Linked DNA regions of Zobellia alginiliquefaciens. The protein of the gene in region 1 interacts with the protein of each later gene in a pairwise test. Links are inferred from orthologs where the notes say so. Each region holds a gene or a part of one and is shown on either strand. Other genes may lie near its edges.

Region 1 (5,594 bases):
TATTAATTGAAAACGCCAAGGCAAAAATTAAAGAGGAACTTAAAGTTAAAGGTTCACTGAAAGATGTTTATTTGAGTCATCCAAATCGGTCTTCTATTGCTGATTCAGAAGGCCCTTTATTATCTAAGGAAGATTATTTTGAAGATGCTATTCTTTTTAAAATGAGAATGGATGAAGCGTTTTCTGAAGACGTCAATTATAAAAATAGAATTCCAGTGCCTTCAACAAAGAGGTATGAGAGCTATTTAAAAAGGAAAGAAGCTTTTCAAATATTGGATGAAAATTTGAAATTCTCAATTCAATCGGATAAAGTGGAGAAAGGCTTTGATGTCGTACAAATTGAAGATAATTCAAATGTAGATAATTCTTATGAGTTGCATGTTAATAATGTTAGCGATTTGTCAGGTGAAGAAATTAGATATTTAAACAGGAGCATGGAAAAGGTATTTGCAGGTAATAGTAAATATAGAAATCTAATTCTTAGCGATAACTCACGTAGATTTTTAATAAGAGAAGTAGAACCTATTGTCGGAATTAATACTTTTCCGAAATTAGGATTAAGTGATAGTAAAAAGGGGTTAGATATAGTTGTTAAAGAAATACCATTTGCAAAGGTTGATTTGGTTCCGGTTTTTCCGGGTTGCGAAAATGAGGATAATAAACGAGAATGCTTTAAGACTAAAATGATGGAGCATGTAGGTAGTCATTTCTCTTATCCCAAAGAAGCACAGAAAAAAGGAGTGCAAGGTAAAGTTTCTGTTTTGCTAACAATTAGTGAAGAAGGTCTTGTGAAGAATATAAAAACTAGAGGGCCAAATCCATTATTAGAAGGCGAGGCCCTGCGTATTTTTGAATTATTACCACAAATGGCGCCAGGGAAGCACAAGAACGAAAATGTTGATGTTTTGTTTTCTATGCCCATTAGCTTTAAACTCCAATAAGATTTGAAAACCTTAGTTTCTGTTTTTTTACTTGTATTCTGTGTTACGGCAGAAGGTCAAATATCAAATTCTAAGATAGCCGATAGTCTATACGCCACAGGTAATTATATTAAGGCTATAAACTACTATGCGGAAGAGGGTTCTAAATCTTCTGGTCTTCAGATTGCAAGGGCCTATAACGCTATTGGTAATTTTGAAAAAGCCATAGCGCAATACCAAAATGTGCTTTCTAAAAAAACGACGTTACAAATAGCAAAATTTGAATTGGGGAAACTCTTTCTGAAGACCAACGATTTTAATAATGCAGAAAGTCTTTTTTTAGAGTTGACCAAAGTTGCAAATGACAACCCTGAGTATCATTATTATTTAGGAGAGACCTTTCGTGAACAAAAGAATGTTGAGAAAAGTATAGTATCTTATAAAAATGCCACAGCAACAGATAGTACCCATTTAAGAAGTTTGTTTCAATTGGGTAAGTATTATGTAGGGCAACGAGAAAAAGATTCCGCTTTAACATTCATTGACCGTGGGCTCCGATTTTATGAAAATGATGTGGCTCTGATAAACTTAAAAGCACTGACCTATTATAATAATGATGAGTATGTTAAGGCATCTCCTTATTTTGAAAGGCTTTTAGAATTGGGTGAGCACAAAGAGTATATCTATGAGAAACTGGCCTATTGCTATTTCAAGGATTGGGAGTTTGAAAAGGCAAAAATCAACTATAAAAAGGTTTTGGAATTGAATGATGAAAATTCGGAGGCTTATTTTAATTTAGGGCATGTATTTTGGAAAGATAAACAGATAGATAGTGCGCAATACTATATTCAAGAGTCTATTGCAGTCCAAAAACCATTTTTGCTGAATGAGTATGTATCCTTGGCGGGAATCGCAAGAAACAAAGGCGATATAAAAAAGGCTTTGAAATACTATAAACTGGCACATCAAGAAAATCCGAATGACGCTCTGGTCTATCATAATGTCTGTACAGTAGCTGATCAGTATTATAAAGACCCTAAAATTAAATTAACGTATTATGAAAAATTTGATGAGCGGTTTGGTAATAAAAACAACTACATGTCAAAGATGGTAAACAAACGGATTTCAGAATTAAAGGAGAAAATCCATTATGATGTAAAATAACCACTCCCGTTTTTAGATTACATTTTCTTATTGAAAACTGCTTTTTTGGGGTATTTTCCTTTCGTGAATAGCGATTCATTGCACAAACCTCCACAAAAAATCGTAATTTCCGCCTAGAATTTAGGGCAATGCGAAACCTCACAATCTTATGTTTTCTGTTCTTGCTGACCGCATGCAATTCGTCGGCTTCAAGGGAAAAGAAAACTCAAGAATTGGTCAATAAAGAGATATTGAGTATCGATTGGGAAGATGTGGACCAGTATCCACTTTTTACCGATTGTGACGAAACGGCTTCCAAACAAGAGCAAAAACAATGCTTTATGACTTCCCTTATGAAGCACTTTTCAAAAACATTGGAAGAATCGGATTTTGTGGTTCAGGGCGCAATAAAAGATACTATTTTTGTCGACTTTATAATGGAGGCATCTGGAGCTATTTCTCTTTTAAATATCGATAAGGGAAGTGTAACGGAAACTCAGCTTCCCAATTTTGACAAGCACATTAAAAATAGCCTAAACGGTTTGCCTAAGATTGAGCCCGCTTTAAAACGAGGTATTCCAGTAAGGGCAAAATTTAGAATTCCCATAGTACTCCAATAAAATACAACATTTGGCTACAGAAAAAATCATACTCGGTATTGACCCCGGAACTACCATAATGGGCTTCGGTCTAATAAAAGTGGTAGGCAAGAAAATGGAGTTCATACAGATGAACGAATTGATGCTCAAAAAATACGATGACCACTACACAAAATTAAAACTCATTTTTGAGCGTACCATAGAGCTTATCGATACCTATCACCCAGACGAAATTGCCATTGAAGCACCTTTTTTTGGGAAGAACGTACAGTCCATGCTAAAACTGGGGCGTGCACAAGGTGTAGCCATGGCTGCCGGACTCTCACGAGAAATCCCCATTACGGAATACTTGCCAAAGAAAATAAAGATGGCCATAACCGGTAATGGTAATGCCAGTAAAGAGCAGGTAGCAAAGATGTTGCAAAGTGTTCTTGGCCTAAAAACTTTGCCGAAAAATTTAGATAGCACAGACGGACTAGCAGCCGCGGTTTGTCATTTTTATAACGAAGGCAGGATAGAGGTCGGTAAGAGCTATACAGGTTGGGATGCTTTTGTAAAACAGAACGCTAAAAGGGTGAAGAAGTAAGGAGGGATTAGTGGTTAGTAGTTAGTACTGAGTAATGAGTACGGGGTATTGAGATTTCAACGACAAAATCTATAAACATGGAGAAGTTAGAAGTGGAGATAAAGGATAATAAATGAGAAAAATCTCAGGTAAAGCATTTTTATTATGGGCGTTTTTTAACTTCTACTAACTACTAACTACTAACTACTAACTACTAACTACTAACTACTAACTACTAACTACTAACTACTAGCTACTAACTACTAACTACTCTAAATAATGAGCGGCATCTACATTCACATTCCTTTTTGTAAACAAGCTTGTCATTATTGCGACTTTCATTTCTCGACATCCATGGGGAAGAAAGAAGCGATGGTTGCGGCTTTGCGGAAAGAATTAGTGATGCGAAAAGCGGAATTCAAGGATGAGGTGGTAGAGACCATTTACTTTGGAGGTGGCACGCCTAGTGTGCTGGAAACCATAGAAATTCAGTCGATTATTGATTCTGTATATGACCATTATAAGATTACGGATAATCCTGAAATTACCTTGGAAGCCAATCCGGATGATGTATCCAAGGAAAAAATAAAAACGCTTTCTGAGAGTCCCATCAATCGGTTGAGCATAGGTATTCAATCTTTTTTTGAGGAGGATTTAAAATTGATGAACCGCGCCCACAATGCCCAAGAGGCAGAGATCTGTATTCAGGAGGCCGCAGCGTATTTTAATAATATTTCTATCGATTTAATTTACGGTGTGCCAGATATGACCAATGAACGGTGGAGGGAAAACATTGAGAAGGCATTGTCCTTTGGGATTCCTCATATTTCTAGTTATGCGCTTACCGTAGAGCCGCACACGGCCCTCGCTAGTTTTATTAAAAAAGGTATCGTAAAAAATGTAGATGATGAGGTGGCGCAAGCACATTTTCATATTTTGTCCGAAACTTTGGAGGCTGCAGGTTTTGAAAGTTACGAGATATCCAATTTTGGAAAACCGGGCTTTTTTTCGCGGAATAATACGGCCTATTGGCTACAGAAAAAATACATTGGCATTGGGCCTTCCGCACATTCGTATGATGGCATTCGCAGAGGTTGGAACATCAACAATAACCCTAAATATCTAAAGGCGATCGAAAGTGGAGAACTTCCTATGGAAACCGAAATTCTTTCCGTTACCGATTCTTATAATGAGTATGTGATGACCGGTCTACGGACCATTTGGGGCGTGTCGCTTTCGAGAATAGAATCGGATTTCGGTAAGAAATACAGGGAATATGCTCTAATGCAGGCTGAAAATCATGTAAAAGACGAGTTGCTCCGCATTGAAGGCGAGACCCTATTGACCACCAAAAAAGGACGTTTTTTAGCCGACGGACTCGCATCCGACCTTTTTATGGTAAATTTGGCGTAGAAACAGAAGTAAAAATAGGTGTAGAAAAGTTGCACCATTAAGGTCGTTGTAGTTTCAAAATTTCCCCACTTCACGGCTGAAAAACAATTTATATTTATGATTGCCACTATAAAACATAGAACAAAGAATTACCCTATAGATCTTACAAAGCCATTGGATATATCCATTGCCATTAAAGGCGGTGCTGAAAATGTAAATGCCTGGTATGTTGATCCGCCAAAAATAGAGCCGCATGAAGAAAAAGGTTTTGTGGGGAAAGTATCGGAAGGGGCTTCCATCAATTTTAATGATATTTGGTTCAACCCCCATGCCCACGGTACCCATACCGAATGTGTTGGGCATATTACCGAAGAATTTCATTCCGTAAATAAAAACCTAAATCAGTATTTCTTTTTATCAGAAGTGGTTACCATTGCGCCTGAAATGGTAGATAACGATTTTGTGGTTTCTAAAAAACAGCTCAAGTACGCGTTAGGTAACAAAAAGCGAGAGGCGGTAGTCATTCGTACACTGCCCAATATGAAGCAGAAGAAATCTCGGCAATACTCGCATACGAATCCTCCTTATCTTACTCAGGAGGCTGCGGAATTTTTAAAGGAAAAAGGAGTAGAACATGTATTGGTGGACCTTCCTTCGGTAGATAAAGAAGAAGATAACGGTGCTTTGGTAGCGCACAAGGCTTTTTGGAATTTTAACGGAAAGCTGCGAAAAAATGCCACTATTACCGAGTTTATTTATGTGGCCAATTCAATAAAAGATGGCACATATATACTCAATTTGCAGGTGGCGTCTTTTGAAAATGATGCCAGCCCCAGTCGTCCCGTACTTTATAGTGTAATTCAGAATAAGGCTAATCAGAAATGAGTAAGGTGTTAAAGATGGAAGAATTGGTTATGTTCCTTTTTGGAGTATACCTTTTTAGTCTTTTGTCTTACGCTTGGTGGTGGTTTGTGG
Region 2 (4,240 bases), 100 kb from region 1 along the record:
TCGGGTAATGATAATAAGGTAGTGCGCTTGTTGCACAACCGTGCCAAAATGAGTAAAAAACGAATTGTTTTTGCTGAGGCTGATCATCTTGATGTGCTGAAAGCTGCGCAAATTGTTCATGAAGAAGGTATTGCGGAACCTATTCTTTTAGGGCGAAAGGAAATTATCCTAGAGTTAAAAAAAGAATTGGACTTTGATGCTGAAATTGAAATTGTAGATCCCACATCAAAAGAGTTTGATGAGAAGCATATTCGCTATGCAACCAAGTTTTGGGAAAGTCGAAAGCGCAGTGGAACCACACTTTATAGTGCGAAGATAAGAATGCGGGAGCGTAACTATTTTGGCGCTATGATGGTATTGGAAGGTGATGCCGATGGAATGATCTCAGGATACTCAAGAGCATATCCAACGGTAGTGAAGCCTATTCTTGAAGTTATCGGTAGAGCTTCAAATGTAAAGAAAGTCTCGACTGTAAATATCATGATAACGGATAGAGGTCCATTATTTTTGGCGGATACTTCTATTAATATCGACCCAAATGCAGAGGAGATTGCAGAAATTGCTCAAAATGCAGCTAATGTAGCATCTACTTTTGGTTATGAGCCGGTAATGGCCTTATTGTCTTATGCCAATTTTGGTTCATCTAGCCATCCTCATGCAAAAAAGGTAAGAGAAGCAGTTCATATTTTGCACGAGAGTAACCCTGGTCTTATTGTAGATGGGGAGATTCAAACAGATTTTGCGCTGAATAAAGAATTGCTTCAGAGTCAGTTTCCGTTTTCTAAATTGGCGGGTAAAAAAGTGAATACCTTGATTTTTCCGAATTTAGAGTCTGCGAACATCACTTATAAGCTTTTGAAAGAATTGAATCAAGCGGATAGTATTGGTCCCATAATGGTTGGACTTAGAAGATCCGTTCATATTCTTCAACTAGGTGCCAGTGTTGATGAAATGGTGAATATGACCGCAGTTGCCGTTATTGACGCCCAAGAAAGAGAAAAAAGAAGAAAGGCCAAGACAGAGGTCAAATAATAGTTTAGTCCGGTCGGATCGGCCGGACAATGTAACCCCAAAAAAACCACCTCGAACATGATCACTCATCTTAAAGGAAAACTTGTAGAGAAAAACCCAACTTACGTTGTAATTGAATGTTCAGGAGTTGGTTATTTTGTCAATATTTCTTTAAACACCTTTTCTAAGGTTGGTGATTCAGAGAATATTAGTTTGTTCACCCATCTTCAGGTAAAAGAAGATTCACACACTTTGTTTGGTTTTGCAGAACGGTCAGAACGTGAGATTTTTCGTCTTTTGTTATCTGTTTCGGGTATTGGTTCAAGTACGGCAAGAACCATGCTTTCTTCATTGGAACCTGCCCAGATCAGAGATGCGATTGCTAATGGAGATGTGCCCACAATTCAATCTATTAAAGGTATAGGAGCTAAAACGGCCCAACGTGTAATTCTAGACCTTAGGGATAAGATTTTAAAAGTTTACGATATAGGTGAAGTTTCCGCTCCTGCGAACAATACAAATAAAGAAGAAGCGTTATCTGCTTTAGAGGTTCTTGGCTTTGTAAGAAGATCCGCCGAAAAGGTAGTAGACAAAGTACTTATCCAAGACCCCTCGCTCAGCGTAGAGAACATTATTAAACTTGCGCTTAAAAATTTATAACAAGTTTGAAAACAGGGGCCAAACTATTACTTAAATCACCATTTAAGCTTACACTCCTATTTTTATTTTTGCTCGTTTCCTCCGGTATATCGTATGCTCAAGAAACAGAAAATGAAGATAGGGAAGAGCAAGAAGTGGATTCCGTAAAAACCGGTTTTTCTTTGGGTAAGCTCAAAATGGAAAACCCGGAAAGTATCGTTTCTAAATACGAATACGACCCAAATCTTAATATGTACATCTATTCTGAAAAGGTAGGTGATTTTGATATTGGGTACCCTGTTATTTTAACACCGGAACAATATTACGAGCTGGTTCGCCAAGAAGGAATAAAAGACTACTTTAAAGAAAAATCAGATGCTTATGCTGGTAAAAAAGAAGGTAGCGAAGAGGCCCGAAAAAATTTACTTCCTAATTTCTATGTAAACAACAGTTTTTTTCAATCTATTTTTGGAGGTAATACCATAGAAGTGATTCCTCAAGGTTCCGTGGCTATGGATTTAGGTGTTATTTGGCAAAAGAATGACAACCCTTCCTTGTCTCCAAGAAACCGTACTAATCTTTCTTTTGATTTTGATCAGCGTATTAGTTTAAGTATGTTGGGTAAAATAGGTGAACGTTTGCAAGTAACCGCTAACTATGATACTGAAGCAACTTTTGATTTTCAGAATATTGTAAAACTGGATTATACACCTACAGAGGATGATATTATCCAGTCTATAGAAGTGGGTAACGTAAATATGCCGCTCAACAGTTCTTTAATAACTGGGGCACAAAGTCTTTTTGGCGTTAAAACACAGCTTCAATTCGGTAAAACTACCGTTACAGCGGTCTTTTCTGAGCAACGTTCACAAAATAACACGGTTGTAGCGCAAGGTGGTGGTACGGTAAATGAGTTTTCGGTTTCAGCATTACAGTATGATGAGGATAAGCACTTCTTTTTAGCGCAGTACTTTAGGGATAATTATGATGAGGCATTGGTGAACTATCCTTATATAAGGAGTCAAGTTCAAATTACTAGGTTAGAGGTCTGGGTTACAAACCGTAGTCAACAAACGCTTAACGTTCGTAACATAGTAGGTATTCAGGATTTGGGTGAATACGATCCTCTTATGGCCGGAGAGAACAAAACCAGAATTGGGCAAAATGCACCAGGAACTTTTTTTAATACAAATAGTGGACAGCCTAATGAATTGCCTCGTAACAACGCCAATGATTATGATCCTGCTGAAATAGGTAAGGGAGGTGCGCTTACACAGAGTATTAGAGATGTAGCAACTATAGAACAGGGTTTTAACGTTGCTGGTTACCAGCCTAACCAAGGGTTTGATTATGCGTATTTAGAAAATGCTAGAAAATTAGAGTTAAGTAGGGATTTTCAGTTTAACTCTCAATTGGGTTATATTTCGTTAAATCAACGTTTAAGCAATGACGAAGTTCTGGCTGTTGCATTTCAATATACCTATAATGGAAAAGTATATCAGGTAGGTGAATTTGCCAATGGAGGATTAGATGCAACTACAGTTTCTGGCTCTATTGATAACCCTATTATTGATAATAACACACTGGTCTTAAAACTTCTTAAAAGTAATATTACAAATGTGTCAGATCCTATTTGGGATTTGATGATGAAGAACATTTACGCCACAGGTGCCTTTAGGTTGAGTGAAGAGGATTTTAAAATGAATATTCTGTATTCCAATCCAACACCAAGAAACTATATTACTCCGGTTGAAGATTTCCCGAACCAAACGGATGGAGGTAAACCTTTGGAAGAACGCATATTACTTGATGTATTTAATTTTGATAGGTTAAATGCCTATAACGATGTGCAACCTGGTGGAGATGGATTTTTTGATTTTGTACCCGGACTTACCGTAGATACGCAAAACGGACAGATTATATTCACTAAGGTGGAACCTTTTGGGGAATATCTTTTTGAACGTTTGGGAGGTGGAGATTATAATACGGAAACTGGGTATAACGCTAACCAAGCGAAATATGTATTTAGGGATATGTATGAGCTTACCAAATCTGCAGCCTTACAAAACCCTGAAAAAGATAAGTTCCTGTTAAAAGGTAGATACAAATCAGAAGGTAGTAACGGTATTCCTATTGGAGCGTTTAATGTACCACGAGGTTCAGTACGTGTTACCGCTGGAGGAAGGCAGTTACAGGAAGGAATTGATTATACGGTAAACTATCAGGCGGGAACGGTTCAAATTCTTGATCCAAGTTTAGAAGCTTCTAATACACCTATTAATATTTCGGTAGAAAATAATGCAGTTTTCGGCCAACAAACCCGTCGTTTTACGGGTGTAAATGTTGAACATCAGTTTAATAAGAATTTTGTTTTAGGCGCCACTTTGTTAAACCTAAATGAAAGGCCATTAACCCAAAAGTCCAACTTTGGCGTAGAGCCTGTCAATAACACCGTATTCGGAATCAATGGAAATTTCTCAACAGAAGTCCCGTTTTTGACCCGTTTGGTCAATAAGCTACCCAATATTGATACAGATGTACCTTCTAATATTTCGGTACGTGGTGAAGTGGCTTGGTTAAAACCAAACTC

What was found.
Region 2: the proteins of ruvC (region 1) and ruvA interact in binary tests that used the Escherichia coli proteins (3 or more experiments, as listed by UniProt). The link is inferred for Zobellia alginiliquefaciens from one-to-one orthologs.

The regions. Positions count from the first base shown.
Region 1 is NZ_CP119758.1:1,282,161-1,287,754, reverse strand. What follows is about bases 1,597-4,470. They hold ruvC (crossover junction endodeoxyribonuclease RuvC), read left to right. Parts: upstream 1,597-2,693; coding sequence 2,694-3,248; downstream 3,249-4,470. Other genes in these bases: hemW (radical SAM family heme chaperone HemW), read left to right, coding at 3,507-4,470; P0077_RS05440 (hypothetical protein), read left to right, coding at 2,213-2,683; P0077_RS05445 (tetratricopeptide repeat protein), read left to right, coding at 1,597-2,084. Outside these bases: P0077_RS05450 (M56 family metallopeptidase), read left to right, coding at 1-941; more of P0077_RS05445, read left to right, coding at 945-1,596; more of hemW, read left to right, coding at 4,471-4,640; P0077_RS05425 (cyclase family protein), read left to right, coding at 4,737-5,504; P0077_RS05420 (DUF4260 domain-containing protein), read left to right, coding at 5,501-5,594.
Region 2 is NZ_CP119758.1:1,177,021-1,181,260, reverse strand. The notes cover bases 1-2,880. They hold ruvA (Holliday junction branch migration protein RuvA), read left to right. Parts: upstream 1-1,089; coding sequence 1,090-1,671; downstream 1,672-2,880. Other genes in these bases: sov (T9SS outer membrane translocon Sov/SprA), read left to right, coding at 1,677-2,880; P0077_RS05000 (NADP-dependent malic enzyme), read left to right, coding at 1-1,032. Also shown: more of sov, read left to right, coding at 2,881-4,240. UniProt on the Escherichia coli protein: The RuvA-RuvB-RuvC complex processes Holliday junction (HJ) DNA during genetic recombination and DNA repair.